4 regions of the Nakamurella deserti genome follow, and region 1 is predicted to be linked to each of the others. Evidence: riboswitches for the same ligand, from Rfam matches in the RefSeq annotation. Region 1 holds a riboswitch; each other region holds the start of a gene.
The links. Region 1 has a riboswitch for S-adenosylmethionine ahead of DB033_RS17105 (TIGR04028 family ABC transporter substrate-binding protein). Riboswitches for the same ligand answer to the same signal wherever they lie in the genome.
Positions count from the first base shown of each region.

Region 2: linked by a shared signal. The riboswitch ahead of DB033_RS11970 (DUF4395 domain-containing protein) and the one ahead of DB033_RS17105 (TIGR04028 family ABC transporter substrate-binding protein) in region 1 are both predicted to bind S-adenosylmethionine.
Region 3: linked by a shared signal. The riboswitch ahead of DB033_RS14450 (bifunctional o-acetylhomoserine/o-acetylserine sulfhydrylase) and the one ahead of DB033_RS17105 (TIGR04028 family ABC transporter substrate-binding protein) in region 1 are both predicted to bind S-adenosylmethionine.
Region 4: linked by a shared signal. The riboswitch ahead of DB033_RS16320 (MetQ/NlpA family ABC transporter substrate-binding protein) and the one ahead of DB033_RS17105 (TIGR04028 family ABC transporter substrate-binding protein) in region 1 are both predicted to bind S-adenosylmethionine.

Region 1 covers NZ_QCXS01000003.1:834,094-841,833, forward strand. The annotation lists gene DB033_RS17100 (ABC transporter permease) at 1-774, opposite strand, end outside; gene DB033_RS17105 (TIGR04028 family ABC transporter substrate-binding protein) at 891-2,510, opposite strand; SAM riboswitch class IV at 2,900-3,013, opposite strand; gene DB033_RS17110 (EamA family transporter) at 3,087-3,968, opposite strand; gene DB033_RS17115 (GNAT family N-acetyltransferase) at 3,996-4,652, opposite strand; gene DB033_RS17120 (carbohydrate ABC transporter permease) at 4,693-5,592, opposite strand; gene DB033_RS17125 (carbohydrate ABC transporter permease) at 5,592-6,752, opposite strand; gene DB033_RS17130 (sugar ABC transporter substrate-binding protein) at 6,869-7,740, opposite strand, start outside.
Region 2 covers NZ_QCXS01000002.1:2,611,171-2,618,910, forward strand. The annotation lists gene DB033_RS11935 (DUF4956 domain-containing protein) at 1-199, opposite strand, end outside; gene DB033_RS11940 (CotH kinase family protein) at 443-1,858, shown strand; gene DB033_RS11945 (hypothetical protein) at 1,966-2,199, shown strand; gene DB033_RS11950 (Clp protease N-terminal domain-containing protein) at 2,192-2,674, shown strand; gene DB033_RS11955 (FAD-dependent oxidoreductase) at 3,035-3,988, shown strand; gene DB033_RS11960 (hypothetical protein) at 3,985-4,212, shown strand; gene DB033_RS11965 (TerC family protein) at 4,324-5,433, opposite strand; SAM riboswitch class IV at 5,922-6,035, shown strand; gene DB033_RS11970 (DUF4395 domain-containing protein) at 6,070-6,561, shown strand; gene DB033_RS11975 (PucR family transcriptional regulator) at 6,565-7,740, opposite strand, start outside.
Region 3 covers NZ_QCXS01000003.1:228,319-236,058, reverse strand. The annotation lists gene DB033_RS14470 (ribonucleoside-diphosphate reductase subunit alpha) at 1-688, shown strand, start outside; gene DB033_RS14465 (ribonucleotide-diphosphate reductase subunit beta) at 740-1,891, shown strand; gene DB033_RS14460 (GNAT family N-acetyltransferase) at 2,006-2,548, opposite strand; gene DB033_RS14455 (hypothetical protein) at 3,082-3,684, shown strand; SAM riboswitch class IV at 3,806-3,921, shown strand; gene DB033_RS14450 (bifunctional o-acetylhomoserine/o-acetylserine sulfhydrylase) at 4,144-5,547, shown strand; gene metX (homoserine O-acetyltransferase MetX) at 5,588-6,871, shown strand; gene DB033_RS21690 (hypothetical protein) at 7,183-7,308, opposite strand; gene DB033_RS14440 (ScyD/ScyE family protein) at 7,409-7,740, shown strand, end outside.
Region 4 covers NZ_QCXS01000003.1:664,270-672,009, reverse strand. The annotation lists gene DB033_RS16330 (methionine ABC transporter permease) at 1-115, opposite strand, end outside; gene DB033_RS16325 (methionine ABC transporter ATP-binding protein) at 138-1,163, opposite strand; gene DB033_RS16320 (MetQ/NlpA family ABC transporter substrate-binding protein) at 1,198-2,163, opposite strand; SAM riboswitch class IV at 2,398-2,513, opposite strand; gene DB033_RS16315 (response regulator transcription factor) at 2,629-3,291, opposite strand; gene DB033_RS16310 (BlaI/MecI/CopY family transcriptional regulator) at 3,361-3,717, shown strand; gene DB033_RS16305 (M56 family metallopeptidase) at 3,722-4,612, shown strand; gene DB033_RS16300 (DHA2 family efflux MFS transporter permease subunit) at 4,692-6,266, opposite strand; gene DB033_RS16295 (PadR family transcriptional regulator) at 6,263-6,895, opposite strand; gene DB033_RS16290 (EamA family transporter) at 7,045-7,740, opposite strand, start outside.

The DNA.
Region 1 (7,740 bases):
GAGCCCGAAGACGATCTCGGTGATGGCCGCCCCGCCGATGAGTTCGCCGAGCAGGATGCCGGCGATGGTCAGGGTGGGCAGCACGGCGTTGCGGCCGATGTGCCGGGTCAGCACCCAGGCGTCGCCGGCACCGCGGGCCCGGGCGACGGTGACGAACGGCTGGGTGCGCACGTCGTCGATGCTGCGCAGCAGCACCTGCGCCAGCGGCGCCGAGATCGGCACCGCCAGCGTCAGCACCGGCAGGATCAGGCCCTCCCAGAAGCCCGGGTTGATGACCGGGATGAGCTTGAGCCGGAACGAGAACAGCTGGATCAGCATGATGCCGAGCCAGAACACCGGCACCGAGATGAACAGCGCCGGCAGCGATTCCAGCAACGACCGCAGCCAGCGGAACGGCGACAGGTTGGCCAGCACGGCGATCCCGACGGCCAGCACCACGGCCAGCGCCAGCCCCAGGACGGCCAGCCGCAACGTGGGCGGGATGTTGGTCGCCAACTGCTGCGACACCGGCACGTCGGCCTGGATGGAGTAGCCCCAGTCGAGCGTGACGAAGTTGCCCAGCGCGTGCAGGTATTGGGTGACCAGCGAGGTGTCGGCGCCGTAGGAGACCCGGATGTCGGCGATCTGCTCCGGGCTGAGCCCCAGTTCCGGGTTCTGGAACTTGATCAGCAGGGCGTCACCGGGGAGGGCCTGCAGCAGCACGAAGGCCGCGGTGAAGGTCGCCCACAGCACGAGCAGGGCCTGACCGGCCCGTCCGAGCAGATAGCGCGTCATGAGGATCCTCAACGGTGTCAGCGGTGTGGTGCGGTGTCCCGGGGCCGGGCGGGCCGGCCCCGGGACGGTGGATCAGCGCTCGGAGAGCCAGGTGTCAGCGCTCGGAGAGCCAGGTGTCAGCGCTCGGAGAGCCAGGTGTCGTAGAAGCTGGGCCGGCCGACGGCCTCGAACTCCAGGCCGTTGACGTAGGTGCCGGCGGCGAAGATCTGCGGCTCCTCGAAGATCGGGATCAGCAGCGCCTGGTCGAGCACGTGGTTCTGGATGTCGCCGATGATCTCGAGGCGCTTCGCCGGATCGACCTCCGCGGTCTGGGCCTCGAGCAGCCCGTTCAGCTCGGTGTCGGTGTAGCTCTGCACGAGGGTGCTGCTGCCGCCGACCTGCAGCAGCCAGTCGCGGTTCTTCGGGTAGAAGCCGCTCTTGATGACGTCGGGGTCGGCGCGGCCGACCATCGCCACCAGCAGCGGGGTCTTGGCCGGGTCGAGGTTGTCCGCGGCGACGCTGCCGGCGTCACCGGGCAGCACCTCGAGCTTCACGCCGACCTTGGCCCACTGCTCCGAGACCAGCTGCAGCACCTGCTTGTTCTGCGGCTGCACGTAGGTGTGGTAGATGCTCAGCACCAACGGCTTCCCGTCCTTGACCCGGATGCCGTCGGCTCCCGGGACCCAGCCGGCCTCGTCCAGCAGCGCCTTGGCGCCGTCCGGATCGAAGGTCAGCTTGTCGGCCAGGTCGACGTAGCCGGGGGCGTCCTTGGCGAGCACCGAGGTGGCCTGCGGGTAGTTGTCGCTGAGCAGCGTGCTGACGACCTCGGCGCTGTCGGTGGCCTTGAGCAGCGCCTGCCGGACGCGCAGGTCGGCGACCAACGGGTTGTCCGGCCGGATCGCGATGCTGTCGTTCACCCCGCGGGTGGAGGCCCGCAGCAGTGCGAGTCCGGCCCCGGTGATCTGCGGCTCGTCGTAGGCCTCGACCTGGCGGATGGCGTCGGCCTGGCCGGCCAGCAGCGAGCCGATCCGGACGCTGTCCTCGGCGGCCACGATGAGCGTGATGCCGTCCAGGTAGGCCCGGCCCTGGTGGGCGGCGCTCGGCGGCGCCCAGTTGTAGTCCTCGCGGACCTTCAGGTCGATCTGCTTGCCCAGGGTCTCACCGGTGACCGTGAAGGGGCCGGAGCCGATGATGTTCGTCGCGGAACCGAGCTCCTCGTACGGCCGGGCCAGCGTGGCGGCCGAGACGAGGCCCGCGCCGATCGTCGCGGTGCCCTGCAGGAACCCCGGCGACGGCTTCTTGAAGAAGAACGTCACCGTGGAGGCGTCCTGGACCTCGCTGTGGTCGTAGTTGTTGAACACCTCCGACACGGGCTGCTTCAGGTCCGGGTTGCCCAGGCCGAAGGTGTCGTAGTTGTCGGCGACGGCCTGCGCGTCCAGCGCGGTGCCGTCGGAGAACGTGACGCCGGGCCGGATGACGAAGGTGTACTGGGTGAGATCGTCGTTGACGGTCCAGGACTCGGCGATCCACGGCTCGATCTCGAGGGTCTCGGGGTTCTGGTACGTCAGCTTGTCGGTGATCTGGTTGAGGATGCCGCCGTTGGGATAGAAGCCGCCGGACGGCGGATACAGGTTGGTGTGGGCGGCGCTGTCGAGATAGGTGAGGGTGCCGCCGGTGACCGGGGTGCCCGGCGCCGAGGCCGAGCCGGCCGCGGTGGTGGCCGGCGACGTGCCGTCGGAGCCACCGCACGCCGCCACCAGGGCGACGGCCGCGGCGGCGGCCAACGCCCCGAGGCGGCGGCCGAGCCGCGGTGCCCGCGAGCGGGGAGTATTCGACACGTCGGACGTCACAACGGGTTCCTTTCTGGGCCGGAACGGCGCGAGTGCCGGGTTCCGGGGGATGCGGGGAGCGGGCGGCCACCGTGCGACGGCGCCGGGAGCGAGCGTCCGGGGAGGACCGGACGTCGTGGTACGGGGAGGGGACACCGCGGGCGGTGTCGGCCTGGTCAGGCGGTAACAGGACCCCGACACAGCATCGAGCTGGTCCGGCCGAGATCGACGTGCCGGCGCCGGTACGCGCAGAGACCACGCACGGGGAGCGCGGGGTGCTGGTGCATGGATCCGGCCTGTTCTGTGCTGGGCCGTGTCGGCCGCGCTTGCGGTTCCGCGGGATGCGGTCGCCTGGTCGTCATCCGGAGCACCCCGCCGCGTCGGAGGGTTGCTGTCCAGCGAGCCGGAGCTGCGTGCTGGAACTCTTGACCGGTACCGAAGTTACTGCCGTTCACCGACGATCCACAAGTTGTGTGGTGCCGTTCACAACCTCGGGGCGGCAGGTCAGCCGGTGGCGAGTTCCCCACCGGACTTGCGGGCGCTGAGGACGATGGCCGCGCAGACCAGCGCCATGCCGGTGATCTCCGCGGCGTGCGGGATCTGCGCCAGGAACACCGCGCCGGTGACAGCGGCGGTCACCGGGAGCAGCGCCAGCAGGATGGCGAACCGGGCGGCGGTGACCTTGCGCAGCACGACCTGTTCGATCGCGTACGGGATCACCGAGCTGAGCACCGCGATGCCGACCAGGGCGAGCAGCGCCGGGCCGTGGGAGACGATGCCGCCGACCTGCCAGACGCAGAACGGCGCGAACACCAGCGCGCCGGCGGTCATCCCGACACTCAGGGAGGTGATGCCGTCGCGGGTGGAGGCGATGCGGCGGCCGAGGATGATGTAGAACGCCCAGAACAGGCCGGACCCGAAGATGGCCACCAGCCCGATCACCACCGAGGTGGTCCAGCCGCCCTCCAGGCTGACGCCGGCCAGCAGCACGACTCCGGCCAGCGCCAGGGCGATCCCGAGCCGGTCACGCCAGCCGGTGCCGGTGATCGCGGCCACCGCGACCGGTCCGAGGAACTCGATGGCCACCGCGGTACCCAGCGGCAGGTGCTCGATGGCGACGTAGAAGCAGAGGTTCATCGCGGCGAGCACCACTCCGAACCCGGCCGAGGCGAGCAGCTCCCGGCGGCTCCAGCCCTGCTTCCAGGGGCGCCGCCAGGCCAGCAGGATGATCGCGCTGACCACGATCCGCAGCCACCCCACGACCGCCGACGGCGCCAGCACGAACAGGCCGACGGCCAGCGCGGCGCCGTAGTACTGGGTGAACCCGGAGACCAGGAACAGCGCCGGTGCCGGGGTGACGGCGATCAGGTTGCGGGGCGACGGCACGTCCCGACAGTAGTGGCGCGCGCGGGGTCAGATCCCCAGCTGCGGGCGGCACTCCGCGAGCCCGCGCACCCGCACCGTCCAGTCCGGCCGGACCAGGGTGTCCGGGGTGACGAGCAGCAGGTGGCTCTCCACCGACTCGCCCGGGCGGCGCTGCTGGAACCGGCTGCCGTTGCCGACGTAGCCGAGCTTCTCCGAGACCCGAAGCGACCGTGCGTTGTCGGCGAACGCGGCCGACTCGGCCCGCCGGGCACCGAGGTGGTCGAAGGCGAACAGCAGGATGGCCGCGCGCATCTCGGTGCCCAGTCCGCTCCCCTGCCGGTCGCGCCGCAGCCAGGAGCCGGTGGTGACGGAACGGACGACGGCGAAGTCGTCGGCCCGGACGTCCTGCAGGCCGATGGCCACCCCGTCCAGCAGCACGGCGAACTGCAGGTCCCACCGCTGGGCGGTGGTCGCCGCCCGGCGCCCCCACAGGTGCCGCAGCGAGCCGGGCACCAGCTCGTCCGGTGGCGCCGTCGACCACGGGACGTCGAACGGCAGCTCGGCCGGATCGTGGATGCCGGCGAGCTCGGCGTCCATCAGGTCCGGGAGGTGCTCGTCGCGGACCGGCGTGAGCACCAGCCGGGGGCTTCGCACCTCGAGCCCGAACAGCGGCCAGTACCGGACGAGTCGTTCCCGGGAACCCATGCCCGCAGTCTGTCCGGTCGGGTCTCCCGGACGCGACCCGTTATCCCTTGACCGCGCCGGCGCCCGCCCCCCGGACGAAGTACCGCTGGAAGGAGAAGAACACCAGCGCCACCGGGATGGTCATCAGCAGGGCCGCGGCCATCTTGAGCGGGAACAGGTTGCCGGAGCCGTAGGCGCCGCTGGACAGCGACGCGACGCCGGAGGTCAGGGTGTTCAGCGCCGGGTCGCGCCGGGACACGATGAAGTGTGCGAGCTCGTTCCACGACGCCTGGAACGACAGGATGGTGATGGTGATGACCGCGGGCCGCGCCATCGGCAGCACCACCGACCAGAACAGCCGGAAGGTGCCGGCGCCGTCGATGCGCGCCGCCTCCTCCACCTCGGCGGGGATGCCGAGGAAGAACTGCCGCATGATAAAAACCCCTGCGGCGTCGGCGATCAGCGGGATGATCATGCCGGCGTAGGTGTTGTACATGTGCAGCTCGACGAGGACCAGGTACTTCGGGATCAGCAGCACCACACCGGGGACGGCGATGACGCTGACGATGACCCCGCCGAGGGCCTTACGGCCGAAGAAGTGCAGCCGCGCCAGCGCGTAGCCGGCCAGCGAGTCGAAGAACACCCGGCCGGCGGTCACGCACACCGACACGATGACCGAGTTGAGGAACCAGCGCGGGAAGTCCTGTCCGGCCAGCGTCCGGTAGGCGTCGAGCTGCCACACCATCGGGATCGGGTTCAGCGGGCTGGCGGTGGCCTCGGCGTCGGACTTGAACGACGTCCCGATCTGGATGAGGAACGGGAAGATGTACAGCAGTGCGAAGAAGATCAGCACCAGGTAGACGATCAGCGCGGTGGAGCGACCGCGGCTGTTCTTCGCCGGAATCAGCTCGATCGGGCCGGCGGCGCCCTTCGACGGACGCTCGGAGGTGCGGGTGGCCATCAGACGTCGCTTCCGGTGAGGGCGGCTTCCCGGCGGCGGCGCCACCAGGGCTTGCGGCTGGAGTCCCTGTCGCGCATGACGAACCGCTGGATCAGCGTCATCACGATGATGATGACGAACAGGATGAACGCGATCGCGGTTCCCTGGCCCCACTTCCCGTCCTGGAACGAGGTCTGGAAGCTGAGGTAGGCCGGGGTCAGGGTGGTCTTGGAGGGCTTGCCCTGACTCATCAGGTACACCTGGTCGAACACCTGCCAGGTGCCGATGAGCCCCAGCGTGATGACCAGGAACATCGTGGGCTTCAGCGCCGGCAGGGTCACGTTGCGGAACCGCTGCCAGCGGTTGGCCCCGTCGACCATCGCCGCCTCCTCGACGTCGGCCGGGATGTCCTGCAGGGCCGCGAGGAAGATCAGCATGAAGGTGCCGGCGGTGGTCCAGATGGCCAGCGTGATCAGCGCGCACATCGCCACCGACGGGCCGGCGATCCACTGGAACCAGCTGATGCCGAGGAAGTCGTGGTCGGCGAGCCACGCGGGCGGGTTCGCGGTGTCGACCAGGCCGAGGCCGCTCAGGATCAGGTGCCCGACACCGCGGGGGTCGGCGAACCAGTTGGGGCCGTTGATCCCGAACCAGGCGAGCACGCTGTTGACCGCGCCGGACGCGGTGAACAGGAACAGGAACACCACCGAGATGGCCACCGTCGACGTCACCGACGGGAAGTAGAACGCGGTCCGGAAGAAGCCTTTCCCGCGCAGCCGCTGTCGGTTGATGGCCATCGCCAGGATCAGCGCGAGGACGGTCTGCAGCGGCACCACCAGCAGCACGTAGTACATGTTGTTGCGCAGCGCGGTGGCGAGGTCGCGCTGCTGCAGGTTGGGGGACCCGAGCAGCGTGTCGTAGTTCTTTGCGCCGATGAAGTTGGCGCCCAGCGGCGAGCCCTTCCCGGACCAGTCGGTCAGCGACACCCACAACGCGAGCAGCACCGGGCCGATCAGGAACAGCAGGATGAGCACGAACGCGGGAGCCGCGAACAGCAGGCCGGCCCGGTTCTCGGAGCCGCGGATGCCGCTCCGTCGGCGTTTCGGCGGGGTCACGTCGCCGTCGGCGGTCGCGACGGCGGCCGGGACCTGCGCCGGGCCCATGCCCTGGGTGATCGACATCGATCGCTCCACTCGGAGTCGGGAGGTGGGGTCGTGCGGAAGGTGGGTCCTGCGGGGAGGTGCGGCGGCCGTCCGGGCGTCGGACGGCCGCCGCAGGTTCCGCGGGTGCGGTCGGCTCAGCCGCCGACGGCTGCGGTCAGGTTCTCCTGCACCGAATCCAGGATCGCCTGCGGGTCGGCGTTGGCCAGGTCCTGCAGCTGGGAGTTGAAATCGGCCAGGACGTCGGTGATGCCGGGGAGGTTGACCACCCCGCGGGCGTAGTCGACACCCTTGACGAACGGCTCGTTGGCGGCGAACTCCGACAGGTAGTCGGCCTGCGCGGACTCCACCGACGGGATGACGCCGAACGCGGTGGCGAAGGCCATCTGCTGGTCGGTGCTCGTCATGTACTCGACGAACGACTTGGCCTGCTCCGGGAACTGGGTCGTGGCCGAGATCCCCCAGCAGTTGGTGAACACCAGGGTGCCCTTGGTGCCGGTCGGGCCGGCGGGCAGCTCGGCGACGGTGTACTTCAGGTCCGGGTAGTCGCTCTTGAGCGCCCCCAGCAACCAGTTGCCCTCGATGGTCATGGCCGCGGCGCCCTTGCCGAACGCCTCACCGGCCCATCCGGAGTCGAGCTCCGCCGGGGTCTTGAGCACGCCGTCGGTGATCATCTTCTTGACGAAGCCGAGGGCCTCGGCGTTCTTCGGGTCGTTCGCGGTGATCGTCGTGCCGTCCTCGGCGACCAGGTAGCTGCCGTTCTGCACGAGGAAGGCGTCGACGCGGTCCCGCTCGGGGGCGACCGACAGACCGGCGGCGCCACCGGTGTTCAGCTTCGCGGCGACCGTGGCGAGCTGGTCCCAGGTGGTGGGGATGTCGGCGTCGGTGAGACCGGCGGCCGCCCACAGGTCGGTGTTGATGAACAGCGCCAGGGTGGACATGTCCTTCGGGGCGCAGTAGAAGGTGCCGTCGTAGGTGAAGGCGTCCTTGAGCACCGGGTAGAAGTCGT
Region 2 (7,740 bases), on a different contig from region 1:
CGAGCACACCGAACAGGCCGAGACCGACGCCGACGCTCACGTCGATCCCGGACAGCACCGCACAGACCGCGAGCACGCCCACGTTGAGACCGACGAGCGGCAACAGCATGTCGCGGCCGCGGTGGCGGCGGTGGTAGACGCCGAAGACGAGGACGGCGACGGCGATCAGGTCGACGGCCAGGATGAGCAGGTCGGGCACGGAGGGCTCCTCGGGTGGCGGGGGCGGCTGTGGCCGGCCGTTGTTCGGCCGGCGTTCAGCGGGGGTTCACCCGGAGATGTCTACGGAGCCCCGCTGTACCGGAGCTGTGCGTGCGCTGGCAGCCGGCGCAGCAGTCGCGTCGGGGCGCCACGGTCTCAGCCCGGGCACAGGTCGGGCCCAGCCGGCGGCCAGCCGGCTCGGGTGGCATGGGACGCAGTCCCGAGGAAGAAGGAACCGCCACCCATGACCGTCCGTCAGCTGCGCCGCGCCACCCACCGGGTCGCCGCCGGCGCCACCGTCCTCGTCCTGCTCGTCGCCTGCGGCACCGCCGGTGACCCGACGGCCGTGTCGTCGGCCGTCTCCTCGACGTCCGCCACCGGGACCGCGACCGCGACCCCGGCCGCCGGGAGCGGCGTGTTCGACAGCTCGACCGTGCACAGCATCTCCGTCGAGTACGACCAGGCCGCCTACGACGCGATGATGACCACGTTCACCACCACCGGCGAGAAGGAGTGGATCACCGCGACGGTCACCATCGACGGCACCGTGTTCACCGACGTCGGGATCAAGCTCAAGGGGAACTCCTCGCTGCGTGGCCTGCAGGACGGCGGCGGCGGGAGAGGCGGCACCGGCGGGGACCTCTCCGCCGACGCGCCGGAAGGGCTGCCCTGGCGCATCCGGCTCGACAAGTACGTCGACGGCCAGAACTACCAGGGCCAGACCGATCTCGTGATCCGCGGCACCAACACCGAGACCAGCCTGAACGAGGCCGTCGCCCTGGAGCTGCTCGGCGTGGCGGGTCTGGCCACCGAAGGGGCGGCCAGCACCCGGTTCTGGGTGAACGGCGGCACCCAGGCGTTACGCCTGGTCATCCAGAACCCCGGCGAGACCTGGGACGAGGAGAACTTCGACACCGACGGCGTGCTGTACAAGTCCGAGGCCGAGGGCGACTGGTCCTACCGGGGCGACGATCCCACCGCCTACGCCGAGGCGTTCTCGGTGGAGGCATCGACCAGCGGCGAGGACGACTACACCCCGTTGGTCTCGTTCCTCGAGTTCGTCAACGAGTCCGACGACGCCACCTTCGCCACCGAGCTGTCGCAGCACCTGGACGTCGACGCCTTCGCCACCTACCTCGCCGTCCAGACGCTGGTCGCGAACGCCGACGACATCGACGGGCCCGGCAACAACTCCTACCTCCGCTGGGACGCGGCCACCGGCGTCTTCACCGTCGTCGCCTGGGACCAGAATCTGTCGTTCGGCGGGATGGGCGGCGGCGCGGGTGGGGGCATGGGCGGCGGCGGGATGCGGCCACGCCCGGATCGGGCCACCGCCACGGACGGCAGCGCGGCCGGCACCGGCGACGCGGCAGCGACTCCCCCCGCCGATGGGGAGTCCGCGGACGGTGGCGTGGCCGGCGGGATGGGCGGCCCGCGCGGCGGCAACGTCCTGTCCGAACGTTTCTTCGCGGACACCGCGTTCGCGGCTCTGTACGACGCCGCCGTCACGCAACTGACGGCGGACTACGCCGACGGGACGGCGCAGAGCATCCTCGACTCCTGGACCGCCGTACTGACCGGTCAGGCGGGCGACCTGGTCGCCACCGAAACCGTCGACAGCGAGGCCGCGACGATCGCGGAGTTCTTCACCGCGAGCTGACCCCTGGCGTGCACGACGGGCGGACCCGCCCCTCACCGGCCACCACGATGCCACCTGGTGAGCAACTGCGGTTGCTCGATCTGCCTTCAGCAACTAAAGTTGCTCGCATGCCCCCGGACATCGCCCCACTCGACGAGATCGCCGACACGCTGGCCGCTGTCGTCGCCCTCCGCCGCCGCGCCGACGAACTCGAGGAGTCCGCCGTCGAGCGGGCGATGCGGGCCGGCTGGTCGTGGTCACAGGTCGGGGAGGCGCTCGGGGTGACCCGGCAGGCGGTCCACAAGAGCCATGCGTCCCGCCTCGCGGACGCCGGCGTGACCCTGAGGAGACGCGGTGTTTGAGCAACTGACCCCGTCGGCGCGGACGATCCTCGCCGACGCACAACGGGAGGCCGAGGCGCTGGGCTCTCCCGCGATCGAATCCGAGCACGTCGTGCTGGCCGTCAGCGCCCGGGCGGGCAGCAGCGCCTCGGCGGCCATGGCCTCGGCCGGCCTGGACCATCGCCGCCTCCGGGAACTGCTGGTCGAGGAGCGGCGGCGCAGCCTGGCGACCGCCGGTGTCGACGCCATCCCGGACGATCCGCTGCACCGGGTCTCGCGTCGAGGCCGGTCGCTGAAGCTGGCCACCTCCACCAAGTCCCTGCTCGAGCGGGCGGTCCGCGAGGCGGGCCGGCACCGCACCCGGACGATCGACGAGGCGCAGTTGCTCGTCGCCGGACTGCAGGCCGAGGTGGGCACCGTGCCGCGGCTGATCGCACTGGCGGGCGTCGACCGGGACGACCTGATCGCCCGGCTGCGGGAGCGCCCCGCCGCCTGACGTGGGACGCGGCGCCCGCACACCGCCGAACCCGCCGAGCGCGCCCGGCGGTGTGCGGCGTCGGGACGGGGACGTCCCGTCCGCTGGTCTGACCCGCCGAGCGCGCACGGCGGTGTGCGGCGTCGGCACGGGGACGTCCCCTCCGCTGGGCTGACCCGCCGAGCGCGCCCGGCGGTGTGCGGCGTCGGGACGGGGACGTCCCGTCCGCTGGTCTGACCCGCCGAGCGCGCCAGGCGGTGTGCGGCATCGGCACGGGGACGTCCCGTCCGCGGGGCGAACCCTCCCCGGCCGGCGGGCGCGCAGGACACGCCGGTGGCCCGCGGGACCGCGCCACCGACAGCGTCGGGCACCATCGTCGGCATGACCGACGTGCTGGTGATCGGAGCCGGTGTCACCGGCCTGACCACGGCCGTGCTGCTGGCCGAGCAGGGCGCCCAGGTGGTGGTCCGGACGGCGGAGCCGCCCGCGCAGACCACGTCGGTGGTGGCCGGCGCGCTGCTCGGCCCCGTCCACGGTGAACCGGACGATCCGCGGGTCCGTGGGTGGCTGGAGCACGGCGACGCGGTGTTCCGGGAACTGGCCGCGGATCCGACGTCGGGGGTCCGGGTCCGCCGCGGCCGGCTCTTCGAGCCCGGCGAGCCGGAGCCCTCGATCCGGGCCACGCCCGGGTACGCGGTGTGCACCGGAGAGGACGCGATCCCCCGGCCCGGGACCACCTACCGCGCGGAACTCCCGCTGGCCGACATGCGCGTCTATCTTCCCTACCTCGTCGAGCGGCTCGGCCGGGCGGGCGGTGTCGTGGAGCTCGGCACGGTGGCGACCCTGGCCGAGGCCGCTGCGATGGCGCCGGTGGTGGTCAACTGCGCCGGCGTCGCCGCCGGAAGGCTCACCGGCGATGCCGATCTGCACCCGGTGCGCGGCCAGCACGTCATCGTCGCCGATCCCGGTCTGGACGAGTTCTGTTACGAGGGCCACGCCGCCGCGTGGACGAGCTGGTTCCCGTACGGCGACCGGGTCGTCCTCGGCGGCGTGTCCGTGCCCGGCGTCTGGGACCGCACCCCCGACCCCGGGGTCACCGCAGCGATCCTGGAACGGGCCGCGGCGCGCGAGCCGCGACTGCGGGGTGCCGAGGTTCTCGGGGTCGAGGTGGGGCTGCGTCCGCGCCGTTCCACGATGCGCGTCGAGGCCGGCACCGTGGGCCGCACCCGGGTGGTGCATCACTACGGCCACGGCGGCAACGGGGTTCAATGGTCGTGGGGCACGGCACGCGACGCGGTCGCCCTCGCCCTGACCGGAGAGGAGCACCAGCGATGACCGACCCCCGCAGGTCCGGCGACGCGGGCAAGAGCTCGGAGCAGATCCTGGCCGAGGCTCTGCGCGCCCGGGCCGGCGGCACGCCCCGTGTGCCGACACGCAGCACCGCGACCGCCCGACCGGTGGCGGCCCGCCCGCCGATGACCATCGTGCAGCTGGTCCTCGCGGCAGCCATCGCCGGACTGGTCATCGGCATCCTGGCAGCCGTCCTGACGCTCGTCTGAGCCGGATCCGCGCAGTTCCGGCCCTTCCGCACCCCGAACGACCGGACGCCGGGCCGCTCACGGTGAGCGGCCCGGCGTCGGCGGGTCGGCGGGTCCATGGACCCGGATGGATCAGCTGCGGTCGGGCCGCCCGGTCGGGCCGGGCCGGTCCTCGGTGGCCACCGCCGCGGCGGCCGCGGCGGCACCCTCGGCCCGGTCGGCCGACGTGTGCGGGTGCTCGATGCCGTCCACGATGTCGTGGCGGTCGTGGGCCTGCAGTTCCGCGTCCTCCAGCGTCTCCTCCTCCTCCGGCGGCAGCGGCTTGCGCAGCGACAGCACGATCGAGAGCGTCAACGCGACGACGATGACCGCCAGCGAGACCAGCGACGGGATCTCCGGGATGGAGGTCGAGATGGTCTTGTGGCCGGCCTGCAGGAACAGCTTCACGCCGATGAAGGCGAGGATGAAGGCGAGACCCTTGCTCAGCAGGTGGAACTTCTTCAGCATCCCGGCGAGCAGGAAGTACAGGGCACGCAGGCCCAGGATGGCGAAGGCGTTGCTGGAGTAGACGATGAACGGGTCGCTGCTGACGGCCAGCACGGCCGGCACGCTGTCGACGGCGAAGATCAGGTCCGCGGCCTCGATGGCCACCACGACCGCCAGCAGCGGGGTGGCGATGCGCTTGCCCGCCTCCTTGTAGAAGAACTTGGTGCCGCGGTACTCGTCGGACACGGGCACGATCTTGCGGAGCATCCGGACCGCGAAGCTCTTGCCCGGGTCCATCGACTCGTCATCGTCCTTGAGCATCTTGATCGCGCTGTAGATCAGGATGGCGCCGAAGACGAACAGCACGGCGGTGAACTTGGTGACGATGGCGACACCGGCGGCGAGGAAGATGCCGCGGAACACCAGGGCGCCGATGACGCCGTAGAACAGCACCCGGTGCTGGTACTCACGGGGCACCTTGAAGTAGCCGAAGATCAGCGCGAAGACGAACAGGTTGTCGACGCTGAGGGACTTCTCCAGCAACCACGCGGTGGTGAAGTCGACCGCGGCGCCGCCGCCCAGGGTCAACCAGACGACGACGGCGAAGATCAGCGAGAGGCCGACCCAGACCGCGCTCCAGATGGCGGCTTCCTTGAACTTGATGACGTGCGCACCGCGATGGGCGAGCAGGTCGACGGCCAGCATGATGACGACCACGGCGCCGAAAGCGGCCCAGGCCCAGAGGGGAACGTTCACGGCAGTCCTTCGCAGGGGGAGTCGGGTGTGGTGCGGGTTGGCGCTGCGGCAGACCTCGCCGCGATGTCTCCAGAGTGCCGCCCTTCCGACTGCCCAACCATGAACACTTCGACACAAGGTGCGCCCTTTTCGTTGCCGAACCTCGGCAGATTCACTCCGAAGATGGTAAACGTCTGTCAAAGCCCTCGGAGTGGTGTGCGACCGCGGACCGACGGGACGCGGATGGAGGTCAGCCGACTCCGGCCCGACGCCGACCGGCCCCCCGGACGCACCCCCGGGCGCGGCTGTCGCGGTGGCGCCGGACCCGCGCGCAACCGAGGCGCGGCTGTCGCGGCGTCACCGACCCACGCCCGACCGGACGCACGTCGGGCGCGGGCTGCCGTGCTGTCACCGACCCACGCCCGACCGGATGCGCGCCCGGGCGCGGGCTGTCGCGGTGTCGCCGACGCAGTCCAGACCCGGATGCGCGCCCGGTATCGTGGCGTTCAGGTGATGAGCGTCAGCGACAAGCTCTGGCTGGCTGACCGGCAACCCTCCGCGACGACGGGGTGCTCCAGGAGAACCACCTGGCCGGCGTCGACCGACGCCGGCAACGTCGTGACCGGATGCCGTCCGGTCCCGTTCCCGGGAGCTGCCGTGGCTGCGGTGTTCGCCTTCCCCCACCCCGTCAACGAGAAGGCCGCGCGGGCCGTCGCCGGCCTGGTCGTGCTGCTGAGTACCGCCGTGCTGGTCACCGGCAGCCCCTGGTTGCTGGGCCTGCTGGCCCTGGGCTTTCTCGCCCGGGTGGCGGCGGGGCCGCGGTTCTCGTTGTTCGGGCGGCTCGCCACCCAGGTCATCGCGCCGCGACTCGGCCCGGCGGTACCCGTGCCCGGACCGCCCAAGCGGTTCGCGCAGGCCGTCGGCGCGACGTTGTCGATCGCGGCCTTCGGGTGCCTCGTCACCGGTTCTCCCACCGCCGCCCTGGTGCTGGTCGGGATGATCACCGTGGCGGCCACGCTGGAGTCGGTGTTCGCCGTGTGTCTCGGCTGCGTCGCCTTCGGTCGGTTGCAGGCGCTCGGCGTCATCCCGGCGTCGGTGTGCGAGGCGTGCAACGACATCCGGCTGCGGCGACCCTCGGCCACCTCCTGACGGTCAGGCCCGGTCCGGCCAGCCCAGCAGCCGGGCGCCGGTGACCGCGGTCTGCAGCTCGAAGCGCTGCGCCGGGTCGGCGGGGTCGCGTCCGGTAAGTTCGGCGATCTTGGCCAGCCGGTAGGTCAGCGCCCGCACCGACAGGTGCAGCGAGCGACCGGCCAGGGAGGCGTTACCACCCGCGGCGAAGTACGCCTCGAGGGTCTGCAGCATCGGCTCGACACCGCCCCGGGCGTGCACCAACGGCGCCAGCACCGTCTCGACAAGCTCCAGCATCGCGGCCCGGTCGCGCACCAGAACCCGGTGCATCAGCAGATCGGCCGCGTCCAGCACCTGGGCGGTCCCGCCCAGCTGGGCACCCAGCTCGAGTGCCTCCAGCGCCTGCTCGTAGGACGCCCGCACGCCGCCGGGGCCCTGGTGCGCCCGGCCCACCCCCATCCGCCAGGAGCCCACCGCGGCGGTCCGGCGGAGGTTGACCCCCTCCCCGGGATCCGACGGCAGGCTTCCGGTCAGGCCCGCGATCACCTCGTCGATCGCCGCCCGGTCCGGCGCGGCGAACACGACGACCAGGAGTCCGTCCTTGGTGGTGACCAGCGCGTCGGCGTCGGCGCTGCCGCCCTGGATGGCCCGTTCGAGCAGGGTCGTCAGCGGAGAGCTGTCGGTGAAGTCGCGTTCGGCGCGCACCACGATGACCGCCTGCGGGCCCACCAGGCTCAGGCCGAACAGGCCGGCGCGCTGCACGAGGTTGGGCAGCGCCTGCGCGCCCCCGATCAGCAGGTCGTCCACGAACTCCCGGCGGGCGGCGACCTGCGACCGGACGAGATCCCGCCGGGCGAGCTGGTACCCCTCGATGAGGACGGCGACGGCGTCGTCGACCGACCGCAGCATCACCTCACCGGCCTGCACGACCGCCGCCGGATCGTCCCGGGCCGCGACCACCTCGGGGAGATGCCGCCAGAGCCGCCAGGCGGCGGACAGGTAGAGATCGACGAGCGCCCGCGGCGGCACCCCTCGATCGGCCGCCGCGCGGCCGGCGTCCCGGTAGCGGGCGAGGTCGCGGCGCTGCAGCCGCCGGCCGGACGCGACCGCGTCGACCAGCACCGGCAGGAAGTCGTCCAGCAGGGCGACATCCACCCCACCGGCGTCGGCGGCCGCGCGGGCGCCGATCTCGGCCACCGG
Region 3 (7,740 bases), 610 kb from region 1:
CGGCGACTTCACCGTGGTCAACGAGCACCTCGTCCGGGTGCTCAAGGAGCGCGGGCTGTGGGACGAGGTCATGATCGCCGACCTCAAGTACTTCGACGGCTCGCTGTGGCCGATCGACCGGATCCCGGCCGACGTCAAGGAACTGTTCGCCACCGCGTTCGAGATCGACGGGTCGTGGCTGGTCAAGGCCGCGTCGCGCCGGCAGAAGTGGATCGACCAGGCGCAGTCGCTGAACCTGTACATGGCGCAGCCGAACGGCCGCAAGCTCGACGAGCTGTACCGGCTGGCCTGGCGCACCGGGTGCAAGACCACCTACTACCTGCGCTCGACCAGCAAGACCCACGTCGAGAAGTCGACGCTGCGCGGCACCGACGGCAAGCTCAGCGCCGTCCAGGCCACCTCGGCGCCGGTGGCTGCCCCGGCCGCGGCTCCCGCTCCGGTCGCGGCTCCCGCTCCGGCCGCGGTCCAGGCCGTCGTCGCCCCGGCGCCGACGGCAGCGGTCCCCGCCGCGCCGGCACCGTCGACGGCCACCGCGGTGCCGGTGCTGTCCGCACCGACCCCGGCCGCGCCCCGCCCGGTGATCAAGACCCCCGACATCGAGCTGAACCCGTTCGCGGCCGACCAGGTCGCCGGTAGCGACATCTCGGCGTGCTCGATCGACAACCCCGACTGCGAAGCCTGCCAGTGACGGTCGAAGTTCCGACGACGACCACTCACCAGCCCGAAAGGATCTGACACCATGACCGACTTCGCCACCACGTTCGCCCCGGCCGCGACCGAGGCGCCCGAGACCACCTTCACCACCGCGACGGCCACCTCCGCTCCGGCGGTCAGCCCGACGGCGGAGACCGGCCTCGGCTCCATCGACACCTCCGGCGGCCGCGTGTCGGTCTCGGAGAAGCGCATGATCAACGCCCGCGCCGACGTCAACCAGCTGCTGCCGCTGAAGTACCACTGGGCGTGGGAGAAGTACCTGGCCGGCTGCAACAACCAGTGGATGCCGACCGAGGTGTCGATGCAGGCCGACATCGCGCTGTGGAAGTCGCCGAACGGGCTCACCCCCGCCGAGCGTCAGATGCTCAAGCGCAACCTGGGCTTCTTCGCCACCGCCGAGTCGCTGGTCGCGAACAACATCGTGCTCGCGGTGTACCGGCAGCTCACCAACCCGGAGTGCCGCCAGTACCTGCTGCGTCAGGCCTTCGAGGAGGCCGTGCACACGCACACCTTCCAGTACATCTGCGAGTCGCTCGGCCTCGACGAGGGCGAGCTGTTCAACATGTACCGCGAGGTCCCCTCGATCACCGAGAAGGACTCCTGGGCGCTGAACTACACCCAGCACCTGCAGGATCCGGAATTCCGCACCGGCACGGTCGAGAACGACCGGGCGTTCCTGCGGGACCTCGTCGCCTTCTACGTCATCTTCGAGGGCATGTGGTTCTACACCGGGTTCGCGCAGATCCTGTCGCTGGGCCGGCGCAACATGATGGTCGGCATCGCCGAGCAGTACCAGTACATCCTGCGCGACGAGTCGATCCACCTGAACTTCGGCATCGACGTCATCAACCAGATCAAGCTGGAGAACCCGGAGCTGTGGTCGGCCGAGTTCGCCGCCGAGATCTCGGGCATGCTGCGCAAGGCCTGTGAGCTGGAGATCGCCTACGGCCGCGAGACCCTGTCCACCGGCATGCTCGGCCTGTCGGCCGCGCAGTGCGAGCAGTACATGCACTTCATCACCAACCGCCGCTGCGTCCAGATCGGCCTCGAGCCGCTGTTCGCCGAGACGGAGAACCCGTTCCCGTGGATGAGCGAGATGATGGACCTCAAGAAGGAGAAGAACTTCTTCGAGACCCGCGTCATCGAGTACCAGACCGGTGGCGGCCTGGAGTGGTGACCACCCGGCGCTGACCGTCAGGCGCCGGACCGCGCCGCACGGCGGCGCACCCCGCACACGGGCGGTACCCGGAGGCTTCGTGCCCCGGGTGCCGCCCGTTCTGGCGTTCCGGGGTCACCAGGCGCAGTCGTCGCGCCAGTCGGCGAGCAGGTCGCCCGTGAGGTCCAGTGGCTCCGACGCACCCGGCCACACGAACACGCAGTCGTCGTCGTCGGGGGTGCGCACCGCGCCGTCCGGGGTCAGCGACCAGGTGCGCCCGGCCCAGGACCGCCAGCCGCGGGCCGTGTAGAAGCGGGCGCCGTCGTCCGTGGCGGCCAGCGCCCCCACCTCGTAGGCGTCGACGATCATCCGCTCCAGGGGTGCCATCACCGCCGACCCCAGACCCTGCCGCTGCCGGTCGGGGCGGACCGCGACGCCCTCGACGTAGCCGGCCCGCAGGGGGCGACCACGATGTCCGAGGCGCCGCGCGACCAGCGCCGCGTGGGCCACGATCCCGCCGTCGGCCACGGTCAGCGCGTGCACGCCCCCGAGGCAGTGCTCCCAGTCGGGCTCGGTCATGTCATCGAACACCTCGTACAGCAGCGCCCGCACCGCCGACCGCCGGATGCTCCCCAGGTCGGCGGTGTGCACCACTTCGACCCGCCAGGCACCGTTCATCCGCTCATCCCACCGCGGCCGGTTCCCGGGCGCCAGCGGATGGGCGACGTCATCGGACGCTTGATGGTCCCGTGGTCGGCGGTGTGCACCACCTCGACCTGCCAGGCGCTGTGCATCCGTCCATCCCATCGCGGCCCGTTCCCTGGCGCCAGCGGATGGGCGACGTCATCGGACGCTTGATGGTCCCGTGGTCGGCGGTGTGCACCACCTCGACCTGCCAGGCACTGTGCATCCGCTCATCCCACCGGGGCCCGCCCCGGAGCGCCGGGCGACTCCGCCGACCGCCGGATGCTCTGGAGCTCGGCGGTGAGCACCACCTCAACCCGCCAGGCACCGATCATCCGCCCATCCCACCGGGCCCGCCCCGAGGCACCAGCGGACGGGCGACTCGATCGGCCCTCGCGACCGGCCCGTGCGCATTATTATTCAAGCCGCACCGTCCGTTGGGCCCACCACGCACACCGGGCGACCCGCACGACAGCCGCCCGGTCCCGAGATCCGCCGACCGGTGCGACCCACGACAGGAGCGATCCGTGCACTCTCCCGACACCGCCCTCGACGGTCGCGAACGCATCCTGCACAGCACGGTCACGTTGCTCATCGAACGTGGTCTCGGCGCGATCGACGCCGACGCGATCTGCGCCGCCGCCGGCCTCGGGCGGGCCGAGTTCGACCGTTGGTTCGATTCCCTGGAGAGCATCTACGTCGCGATCACGGCGAGGTTGCTCGACTCGCACGTCGCCAATCCGGGCGGCCCCGTCCGGTTGGCCGCGTGCCTGGAGACCGGGCTGCGCACCTCGCTGCGTGCGGTCTGGGACATGATCGAGCAGCGGATCGACGAGCACCACGCCCTGCACGTCCTGCTGCTCGGCCAGGTGGGGGACCCGGGGCTGCTGGCCCGGATGGGGTTCTCGCTGCACACGACCCACCTGCGCATCGCCGAGCAGTGGCTGGCCGGCGTCGAGGCCCGGTACGGCATCGAATGGGTCGTCCCCGTCCCGCAGCTCGCCGCCCTGGTGCAGGCGACCCTCGACGGCCTGATGATCGACTACGTCGCGCGCCGCGACGGGGTCCAGGCGCGGGAGGTGCTCGACATCTTCGCCGGGCACCTGGCGACCAACGCGCTGCTGGTCTGACCGCGCACACGACGGCTCTCGGGGAACCCTCCCGCGCCGTCGCCGGACCGTACGGAGCGGCCGAGCCGGACCCGGCGATCACACCGTTGTCCCCCCGAACGGTCGGATACACTTTCGACCAGGTCATGAGTTCCAGCGTCAAGCCCCGGCTCGCTGGGCGGCAACCCTCCACACGCGGTGGGGTGCCCCGGGTGATTGACCCGGTGTCCCGCGAAGTGCGGGACACAAGCGCGGTCCGCCAGCAGGTGGACCAGTGGGACGCCTGAACGGAGCGCCGCTGTGTGTGCACGAATGTGTTGTCGCCGCTGACGCGCGGCTGATCGCCCGCCGCCCGGATCCGTCCGCCGCACGCGATCAGCCCCACCGGCCCGCACCACCCCGATCCCCGCGATCCGCCGTCGACCGTCGCATTGTCGCGCCCCGTCGGACCGCCCTCCCCGTCGCCGTCGGCGACGAGAAATGAGCATCTCCGTGAGCAACGACTGGAAGTTCGAGACCCTCCAGATCCACGCCGGCCAGGCGCCCGACGCCACCACCCACGCCCGCGCGCTGCCGATCTACCAGACCACCTCCTTCGCCTTCGACTCCTCCGCGCACGGTGCGAAGCTGTTCGCCCTGCAGGAGCTGGGCAACATCTACACCCGCATCCACAACCCCACCCACGACGCCGTCGAGCAGAAGATCGCCGCGCTCGAGGGCGGCGTCGGTGCGCTGCTGGTCGCCTCCGGGCAGGCCGCCGAGTCGATCGCGCTGCTCACCGTGGCCAACGCCGGCGACCACATCGTCGCCTCCCCGCGCCTGTACGGCGGCACCTACAACCTGCTGCACTACACGCTGCCGAAGTTCGGCATCACGGTCAGCTTCGTCGAGAACCCGGACGACCTCGAGTCCTGGCAGGCGGCGGTGCTGCCCAACACCAAGGCCTTCTACGCCGAGTCCATCTCCAACCCGCAACTGGACATCCTCGACTTCGAAGGCGTCTCCGGCGTCGCGCACGCCAACGGAGTGCCGCTGATCGTCGACAACACCGTCGCCACCCCGTATCTCATCCGGCCGCTGGAGCACGGCGCCGACATCGTGGTGCACTCGACCACCAAGTACCTGGGCGGGCACGGCGTCGCCATCGGCGGTGTCATCGTCGACTCCGGGAACTTCGACTGGACCGCGGATCCCGAGAAGTTCAGCATCTTCAACACCCCGGACCCGAGCTACAACAACCTCACCTGGGGCGTCGACCTGGGCCCGGACGGGTTGTTCGGCGTCAACGTCGCGTTCATCTTCAAGGCCCGCCTGCAGTTGCTGCGCGACCTCGGCCCGGCCACCACACCGTTCAACGCCTTCCTGCTCAACCAGGGGCTGGAGACGTTGTCGCTGCGGCTGGAGCGCCACGTCGCCAACGCGACCGCGGTCGCGGAGTTCCTCGAGGGTCGGGCGGAGGTCGCCTCGGTGAACTACCCGGCCCTCGCGTCGTCGAAATGGCATGCGCTGCAGCGGAAGTACTCCCCGAACGGTGGCGGCGCCATCGTCGCGTTCGAGGTGAAGGGCGGCGCGGCCGCGGGAGAGGCGTTCGCCGACGGACTCGAGATCTTCTCCAACCTCGCCAACATCGGTGACGTGCGGTCGCTGGTCATCCACCCGGCGTCCACGACCCACTCGCAGCTCACCCCCGAGGAGCAGGCCAGCACCGGCGTCACCCCGGGCCTGATCCGGCTCGCGGTCGGTATCGAGCACATCGACGACATCCTGGCCGATCTGGAGAAGGGCTTCGCCGCGGCGGCCGCCGCGAACGAGGCCGCCGTGGCCGAGCCGGCGGACGCCGCCGTCGAGCCCGTCGAACCGGAAGTGGCCCCCGCGGGCGTCTGAGATCGTTGAACGTTCACACTCCTACGACCACGAAACTGGCATGCTGATCTCCATGGCCTACGCCGATCGCACCGCGCCCGACCCGGGAGCCGGCTCCACCGGCGTCCGGGCGGGGGCGGTGCTGTCCGCCGTTCCCGGGCGGCGCCCCGACGTCACCGTCTCGCCGCTGTCCCGCGTCGAAGTGACGCCGCGTCCGGAGATCTGGCGGGAAGGCGATCCGGTGGCGGGCCGCCGCTTCGCCGACATCGGCGACCTCGTGCTGGAGAACGGCGCCGTGCTGCCGGACGTCCGGATGGCGTACGAGACCTGGGGCACGCTCGACGAGGCAGGCGGCAACGCGGTGCTGGTGCTGCACGCGCTCACCGGTGACGCGCACGTGGTCGGCCCGGCCGGACCGGGTCAGCCGACGCCCGGGTGGTGGGACGGTCTGATCGGCCCCGGCGCGGTGCTGGACACCGACGAGCTGTTCGTCGTCGCGCCGAACGTGCTCGGCGGCTGCCAGGGCACCACCGGCCCGTCGTCCATCGCGGCGGACGGGCGTCCCTACGGCTCCCGGTTCCCCACCCTCACCATCCGCGACCAGGTCGCCGCGGAGGCCGCACTGGCCGACGCGCTCGGCATCCGGACCTTCCTGGCCGTCATCGGCGGCTCCATGGGCGGGATGCGCGTGATGGAGTGGGCCGTCGGCCAGCCCGGCCGGTTGCAGGCGGCCGTCGCCCTGGCCACCTGCGGTTACTCCTCAGCCGACCAGATCGGCTGGACCACGCCGCAGCTGTCGGCCATCCGGGCGGATCCGCACTTCCACGGCGGTGACTACTACGACGGCGAATGGCCGTTGGCCGGGATGGCGGTGGCGCGGCAGATCGCGCACGCGACCTACCGCAGCGAGCACGAGCTCAACACCCGGTTCGGTCGTCAGGACCAGCCGGGGGAGAGCACCGCCGACGGCGGGCGTTACGCCGTGCAGTCCTACCTCGAGTACCACGGGGCCAAGCTCGGTCGCCGGTTCGACCCGAACTCCTACCTGTGCCTCACCGAGGCGATGAACTCCCACGACCTGGGCCGTGGTCGCGGCGGTCTGACCGCCGCACTGCAACGCATCACCGCCGAACTCACCGTGGCCGTCGTCGACTCCGACCGGCTCTTCCCCCCGCACCTGGGGTTGGAGCTCGCGGCCGCCCCCACCACCCGCCCGGTCGTCACCATGCACTCGGAGTTCGGTCACGACGGGTTCCTGATCGAGGCCGATCAGGTGGAGGCGGTCGTCGCGGACGCGGTGGCCTCCGTGCGCGCCGCCCGGGTGGCCGGCACCGTCGACCGCTGAGGCGCGCCGCCGCGCCAACAGCGCCACCAGGAGCACCGACGGCCCGACGACCTCGAACGGCACACGGACGACGCCACGCCGGTGAGCATCGGGAGCCCGCCGATGTCGCCCGGCAACCCGACGACGCGTCACCGGTGAGCGTCGCCAGGCCCGCCGACTCGGACGGGAACCCGCACGACGCCCAACCCGCGAGCGCCGAAGTCGAAGGGAGTCTGGCGCTGCGTCACGGTCAGCGTCGACGGTTCGCCGACGTCGACGGGCACCCCCACGACGCCGATCTCGCGGGCGAATGACCACGGTCCGACGACCGGTCACGCGCGGGTCGCGCCGGTCAGCGCAACGGCGATGAGCGACCCTGCGGCGAACAGGGGTGTGACCCACATCACGTGGTCGACCCGCTTGAGCCGACCGACGGAAACGCCTTCCCGAACGTTCACAGCCGCTCCACAGGTCTGGCCCGGGCCGGACGGACCGGACTAATTTCCTGCCTGACCGCCCGGGTCCACCGGGCCGCGAAGGAGCGGAGCAGACGTGCGGATGCGAAACAGATGGATCGTCGGGTCGGCGGCGGGGCTGCTCGCCGCCGCCCTGGTGTCACCGGTCGCGCAGGCCGGCGACGGGCGTGGCGGGCACGGTGGTGGCGGGCACGGCGGGCACGGCGGTGGCGACCCCAGCGGGATCACCGTCGTCGCCTCGGGTCTCGACGGGCCGCGGCAGATCTCCGACAAGGGCCGGGGCCACACGATCTTCGTGGCCGAGGCCGACGCCGGCCGGGTCTCCCGGGTCGACGTCCGGTCGGGCGAGGTGACGCCGTTGCTCACCGACCTCGGGGCCGGCCTCGTGCAGGGCGTGGACAAGGTGCACGGTCA
Region 4 (7,740 bases), 170 kb from region 1:
CTCCGATCACCAGCCCGAAGAAGCCGCCCAGCACCAGCGTGGCCCCGGCCATCCAGAGGGTCTGCAGCACCGATTCGCCGTAGATCGGCCACAGCAGGTTCCAGTCGGTGTTCACCGGGTCACCTCCGTCACGGTGTTCATGCGGCGAGCTCCGTGACGGTGGTGACGTCGCGGAGGCGGTCGACGACGGCGGCCACCGCCGGATCACTGCCGGTCAGGGCGAGGGTGAGGGTGCCGAACGACCGGCCGTCCAGCGCGCCGATACCGCCGTGCACGATCTCGAAGCCGACGTCGCCCTCGCGGGCGGCGGCGCCGAGGACGGCGCCGATCCCGTTGCCGTCGGTGACCCCCACGCTGACCAGCCGGCCTTGGTGGGCCGCCTCCAGCCGGGCGACCTCGGCCGCGTCGGGCCGGTCCCGCAGGACGGTTCCGACGAAGGTCCGTGCGGTCGGTGTCCGCGGTGAGGCGAAGACGTCGAACGTGGAACCGATCTCGATCACCCGGCCCCGCTCCAGCACCGCGACGCGGTCGGCGATGGTGCGCACCACGTCCATCTCGTGGGTGATGACCACGATGGTCACGCCCAGTTCGGCGTTGACCCGCTTCAACAGCCGGAGCACGTCGTGGGTGGTCTCCGGGTCCAGTGCGCTGGTCGCCTCGTCGGCGAGCAGGATCGTCGGCTGGTTGGCCAGCGCCCGCGCGATCCCGACCCGCTGCTTCTGCCCGCCCGACAACTGGTCGGTGTACTCCCACGCCTTGTCGGTGATGCCGACGAAGTGCAACAACTCGGTCACCCGCGCCTCGACGGCCTCCTTCGACCAGCCCGCCACCTTCAACGGGTAGGCCACGTTGCCGTAGACGGTGCGCGAGCGGAACAGGTTGAACTGCTGGAACACGGTGCCGATGGTGGCGCGCACCGGGCGCACCTCCCGCTCGGACAGCGCCGACACCGCTCGCCCGTCGATGACCACCTCGCCGGAGGTCGGCCGCTCAAGCACGTTGACCAGCCGGGCCAGCGTGCTCTTGCCGGCGCCGGAATAGCCGATCACGGCGAAGATCTCGCCGCGCTCGATGCTCAACGAGACGCCGTCCACCGCGGTCACCGCGGAGCCCTTGCCTCGGTAGGTCTTGGTGACGTCCCGGAACTCGATGACCGGGGTCACCGCCGCAACCCTCGGCAGCGGAGGGGTTCCCGGTTCACGAGGCGTCCCGGACGACGGTCTCCAGGCCGGCCAGGATGGTGCCGAGGTCGGCGGCGGGACGGTCGACGATGACGGCAGTGTCCTTGGACGCCGCGACGACCGCCGCCGTCACCGACGGGTCGTGGTAGAGCTGGGCGATCCGCAGGAAGGTGGGGTTGTCCTTCTGGTCCGCGCGCGCGACGAAGGCGTTGATGTACGGCTCGGCCGCCGGCGCCGCCGGATCGTCGTTGTACAGCGCCTTCGACGGGTCGAGATCGGCGTCCAGGGCGAAGTTGTTGTTGATGACCGCGGCGTCGACCGAGGGCAGCGAGGCCACCGTCTGGGCGGCGTCCACCGGCGTCACGGTCACCTTCGAGGCGGCGGCGTCGATGTCGGCGGGGGTGCTCAGCGGGTCGCCACCACCGGTCAGGCTGATCAGGCCGGCCTGCTGCAGCACCAGCAGGGCGCGGGCCTGGTTGGTGGCGTCGTTCGGGATGGCGACCTGGCCGCCGGCCGGGATCTGCGCGAGATCGGTGTGCTTGCCGGAGTAGACGCCCAGCGGTACCACCACGGTCGCGCCGATCGGCGTCAGGGTGTCGGAGTTGGCGACGTTGTAGTTGGCCAGGAACAGCAGGTGCTGGAACAGGTTCAGGTCGATCTGACCCTGGGAGAGCGCCGGGTCGGCCTGGGTGTAGTCGGTGAAGTTGACCAGTTGGATGTCGATGTTCTCCCTGGCCGCGAGATCGACCAGGATGGGCCAGTAGTCGGCACTGGCCTCGGTGGTGCCGACCTTGACGGTGACCCGGTCGGCGGCGGCCGCGGGCTCGTCGCCGCCGCGCAGCGTCGCGAACAGGATGCCGGCGACGGCCACCACGGCCACCACGGCGAGCACGATCCAGCGGGTGGGGCCGCGGTCGCGGCCGGGGCGGGCGGGTAGAGCGGTGATACCGGACGGGGTGGGTGAGTCGGGGGTGGTGCTCATGGGTGTACCTCCAGGGGGACGGGACACCGGTCGCCGGGCGCGGCCGTGCACCACCGGGGAGGCGGTGCGGAGCGGCGACGGGACGCGGTGCGGGGGGTGCGGACCCGTCAGGCAGGTCCGCGGGACGTCAGGGCCGGCGACAGCCCCCGGACATGGCCCGGCCGGGCGACGGGCGCACGGACGGACGGGACGGGGACGTCAGGGCAGACGGGGACAACGCGGAACTCCTCGGCAACAGTGCGCTTGCGCCGGACCGGGACGGTCCGCCACCTGGTCGTCACCCGGAGCACCCCGCCGCACAGGAGGGTTGCCGGCCAGCTAGCCGGGGCTTGTTGCTGGCACTCGTGACCGTCGCCCACGGTAGGCAGCCGCGGCGGAGGCGTCAAACCGACGGGGTGTGATCTCGGGCCGCGGACGTGACTACCGTTGCGCAACCGGTGCTCTCGCGCGGTGTGGGCCGCGTCGTCAGGCCGGAGGAGGTGCGGCGGGTGCGGTGCCGATGCCGTGCAGCCGCCAGGCGATCGCCGCGGCGTGGGTGCGCCGGCTGACGCCGAGCTTGGCGAACAGGCCGGTGATGTAGTTCTTCACCGTCTTCTCGGCGATGCCCAGCCGTGCGGCGATCTCGCGGTTGGACAGGCCGTCGCCGATCAGCCGCAGGATGCGCAGTTCCTGCGGTGTGCAGTCGGTGGTCTCGTCTCGGAGGGCGCAGCCGCGCCGGCTCGGACAGCTGGACCGGGCGGTCGCGGTGAGGGCGGCCCGGATGGCCGGCGAGGCCGCGTTCTCGGGCAGCGGGGCGAAGCGGGCGCACGCCGGATCGGTGCGGCGGTCTCCGCCGAGGGCGACCAGGGCGACCCCGGGCGCGGCGTCGGCCAGTCGGCACCAGGTGGTGGCGTCGATGAGGTGGGCGGCGACCACGATCGTCCGGTAGCCGCCGGCGGGTGCGGCCGCCACGGCGGTCAGGGCGTCGGTGAGCGAGCCGACGGCGCGGACCTCGGCGCGGGAACCCTCCAGGATCGACATCAGACCGACCCGCACCAGCGGACGGTCGTCGACCAGCAGCACCCGCGTCGTCGGCTCGGCCACGGCCACGGCGGGACCCGGACGAACCGGGGCTGCCGTCGAGGTCATGCACCCAGTATGCTCTACACAAGGTAGAAGTTTCTACATGACGTAGAACAAGTTCTGGACGGTGCGGACGTGAAGACCCTCGGCGATCTCGAGCGGGCTGTGATGAACGTCCTCTGGGACGGCTCCGGTCCGTTGACCGTGGCGGAGCTCGCCACGCGGCTGCCCAATCCGGACCTCGCGGCCACCACGTTGCTCACCGTCCTGTCGCGGCTGGAGGGCAAGGGTTTCGTCGTCCGCCACAAGGTCGGCCGGGCGGCGTCGTTCGCTCCGACGGCCACCCGGGAGGAGCACGTCGCCGAGACCCTGCGGGCGGTGCTCGCCGACGCCGCGGATCCGTCGGCGGCGCTGGCACACTTCGTCGGCGGGGCCTCGGCCGAGGAGGCCGACGTGCTGCGCGGAGCGCTGCGCCGCCGCCGGCGCGACTGATCCCGTGCTGCTGACCGGGGGGTTGCTGGCGATCCTCGCCGTGCTGCTGGCCGACCCGGTCCCGCGGCTGCTGAGCCGCGCCCGGTGGGTGGAGCGCGAACCGGTCGCGGCGCTGGTGCTGTGGCAGGCGGTGGGTCTCGCCGCCGGGCTCTCCCTGCTCGGCGCCGGTCTCGAGCTCGCCTTCCACGATCACGGCACGAGCCTGCCGGGCGCGGTCGGGACGGTGCTGGGCAACATCGCCGACGGCCGTCCGCTGCGTGGCTGGGGGGCGGCGCGGCTGGTCGTGCTGGTGCTGACGGTGGCGCTGGGCCTGCGGTTGTTCTGGACGCTGGTGCGCAGCATCGCCCGGGCCGGCGCGGCCCGGCGGCAGCAGCACGACGCCCTCGACATCCTGGCCACCCCGTGGCCGGTCGAACCGGGTGTCCTCGTCCTCGATCACCCGACCGCGGTCGCGTACTGCCTGCCCGGTGCGGTGCCCCGGCTGGTGGTGTCGCGCGGCACGCTGGACGCGCTGACCGACACCGAGCTGCGGCTGGTGCTCGCGCACGAGCGCGCCCACCTGCGGTTGCGGCACGACGTGGTGGTGCTGCCGTTCGTCGCCTGGGGCGCGGCGTTGCCGTTCCTGAACAGCGTCCGCCGGGCGCAGCGCGCGGTGGCGGCGCTCGTCGAGATGATGGCCGACGATGCGGCGGCGGTCACCGTCGACGAGCGGGCCGCGCTGCGGACCGCCCTGTGCCGGCTCGGCGGACCGACCGCGAACCAGGCCGTCGCGCTGCGCTCGGCGCGGCTGGACCGGCCCGCCGAGACGCGTCCGGGGATCCGGCGCGCCGCTCACGCCGCCGCGGCCGGGCTGCTCCTGCTGCCCACGCTGCTGGTGCTGGTGCCGGCGTTCTGACCCGGGCCACGTCACCCCGGAGCGACCGGCGCACCTGGGCGCACCGGGTAGGCCGGTCGGGCCCGGGGGAGTCCGATCCTCAGCCGGCGGCCGCGTGCCGTCCGTAGCTCGCCCCGGCGGTCGCGGGGGTCTGCCCGGCCGTGTCCTGCGGAGCGGGCTCCGCCGGTGCACGGTGTCCGGTGGGCGCCGGCGTCCGGGTGAACATCAGGGCCGCGATCAGGCCGATGACCAGCACCGCGGCGGGCAGCAGCAGGGCCTGCCCCATGGCGTCGGCGAAACCCTCCCGGAGGGAGCCGGGCAGCGCACCCGCGGTCATCTCGGCGGCGGCCGGATCGACCCCGGCGCCGGTCGGGAGTTCGGCGACGAGCCGGCTCTGCATGAGCGTGCCGATGCCCGCACTGCCCAGGACGGCACCGATCTGCCGGGTCGTGTTGTAGACCCCGGAGCCGGCGCCGGCCAGCTGCCGCGGCAGGTTGCGGGTGGCGGTGGCCGACAACGGCGACCAGATGAACGCGTTGGCCACGCCCATCAGGGCCATCGGCAGCAGCAGCTTCCAGATCGCCACGTCCGGCGCGAGCATCAGGGCGAGCCACACCAGGGACACGATCAGCAGCGTCAGTCCGGTGCCGGCGATGTAGCGGGGGTGCGCGCGGTCGACGAGCTTGCCGACGCGCGGCGCGAGGGCGCCGGTGAGGACGGCCATCGGGATGAACAGCAGTGCCGCGCGGGTCGGGGTGAGGCCCGCGACCTTCTGCGCGTACAGCATCAGGGGCAGCGCCATACCGGTGACGGCGAAGCCCATCGAGCTGATGCCGATGTTGGCCAGCGAGAAGTTGCGGTCGCGGAACAGGCTCAGCGGCAGCAGCGGCTCGTGGCGGTTACGGCTCTGCCACCACAGGAACGCGCCGAGCACGACGAGGCCGACGGCGATCAGCGACCACACCGAGATCGGTCCGGCGATGGTGCCCCAGTCGTACTTCTGGCCCTCCTGGATGCCGAACACCAGCAGGAACAGACCCACGCCCGAGAGCACGATGCCGGGGATGTCGTAGCGGTGGGTGTTGGTCGGCAGCGCCGGAACCCAGCGCATGGCCAGCACGAAGGCGATGACGCCGATCGGGAGGTTGACGAAGAAGATCCACTCCCAGCCGAGCGAGTCGACCAGCACACCACCGGCGATCGGGCCGACCAGGGTGGCGACACCGGCGACGGCGCCCCAGAGACCCATGGCGGTACCGCGCTTGTCGGGGGCGAAGGTACGGGTGATGACCGACATCGTCTGCGGCGTCATCATCGCCGCACCCAGGCCCTGGAAGACCCGCGCCACGATGAGCATCCCGGCACTGCCGGACAGGCCGCACCACAGGCTGGACGCGGTGAACAGCGTCAGGCCCATGAGGTAGACGCGCTTCGGGCCGATCTGGTCGCCGAGGCGGCCGGTGAACAGCAGCGGTACGGCGTAGGCGAGCAGGTAGGCGCTGGTGACCCAGACCACCTCGTTGATGTCGGCGTTCAGGCCGGTCATGATGGCCGGCGTCGCGACGCTGACGATGGTCGAGTCGACCAGGATCATGAAGAACCCGATGACCAGCGCCCAGAGCGCCCGCCAGGGGTCGACTCCGGTCGCGGCGGGGGCGGGTGCGGCGTGGGTCATGCGGGGGATCCTGCGTTCTCGAGAGGGGTGTGCGCAGAGGTGGCGTCGGGGTACGGGCCCGCGGCGCCCGGTGGATGCCAGGGGATGGTGTCGTCGGTCAGCTCGGCGACGAAGCGCCGCAGCCAGTCGAGCTCGGTGTGGCGCATCGTGCGCTGGTAGTCCGCGTCGACGAGGTAGCGGCGGGGCACGCCGCGGGCGGCGGCGGCGGCGATGCCGCTGTCGTACCCGGCCAGTTCGGCGGCGAGACCGTCGATGCGCCGGTGGAGTGCGGCGACGACGTCCTCCCGGGGGAGGTTGTGCGCCTGGGCCAGGGCGAGCGGGAACATCGGGTAGTCCGGTTCGGGCCGGGCCAGCTGGTCGCGGACGGTGTCGTCCAGCACGGTGCGGCCGGCGGCGGTGATGGCGTAGGTGGTGCGTTCCGGGCGGTTGCCGCCGCGGTCGGTGCCGACGACCTCGGTCAGTCCGGTCTCGGTCAGCCGCGCGACCGCGTGGTAGAGCGTGCCGCGCCGCACCTTGACCAGTCGGTCCTCGGAGCGGTCGATGAGCAGCTGGAACATCTCGTAGGGGTGCATCGGCCGCTCGACCAGCACGCCGAGGGTGGCCAGCGCGAGGGGATTCAGCAGGGGCACGGCACATCCAGGCATCGACGACGTTCACGCGGAGGTAATGGTCCAGCTGGACTATTCCATCCGGAACTGTACGTCGCCGTCGGCCGGGGTGCAACGACGCACTGGGCACCCGGACGCGCACCGCTCAAGCGGTGCGAGCGGACGACGGCTCAGGCGGTGCGAGCGGGCGACGGTTCAGGCGCGGCGACCGGAGCCGGAGCCGGCACCGGCTTCCGGCGTCGAGAGGAGCCGAGCAGCACTCCGGCGATGATGGCCACCCCGGCGAGGAGCTCGGTGAGGTCGATGCCCTCGTCGAAGATCAGCCAGGAGGAGAACACCCCGACCACCGGCACCAGCATCGAGAACGGCGCCACCGTGCTCGAGGGGTAACGGCCCATCAGGGTGTTCCAGATGCCGTAGCCGAGCAGGGTCGCGATGACCACGACGTAGAGCAGGCCCAGCACGGCGGGTACGGCGTCGGCGGTCGCGACCGTCGACAGTGAGTCCCAGATGCGCTGCGGGCCTTCGACGAACAACGACAGCGCCAGCATCGGCAGCACCGGGACCGTCGACATCCACAGGGTGAGGTGGAAGGCGTCGGGCGCCTTCGCCTGCCGGCTGCACAGGTTGCCGAGGGCCCAGCCCAGCGCGCCGCACAGGGTGAGGGCGACCGGCAGCAGTGCCGCCACCTGGGCGCGGTGCGCCGCGATCACCGCGAGACCCGCGACCGCCACGACGATCCCGGCGACCTGCCGGCCGGACAGCTTCTCCCGCAGGAAGATCCCGGCCAGCACGACGGTGAACGGGGCCGAGGCCTGCAGGACCAGCGACGCCAGCCCACTGGGCATGCCGGCAGCCATCCCGAG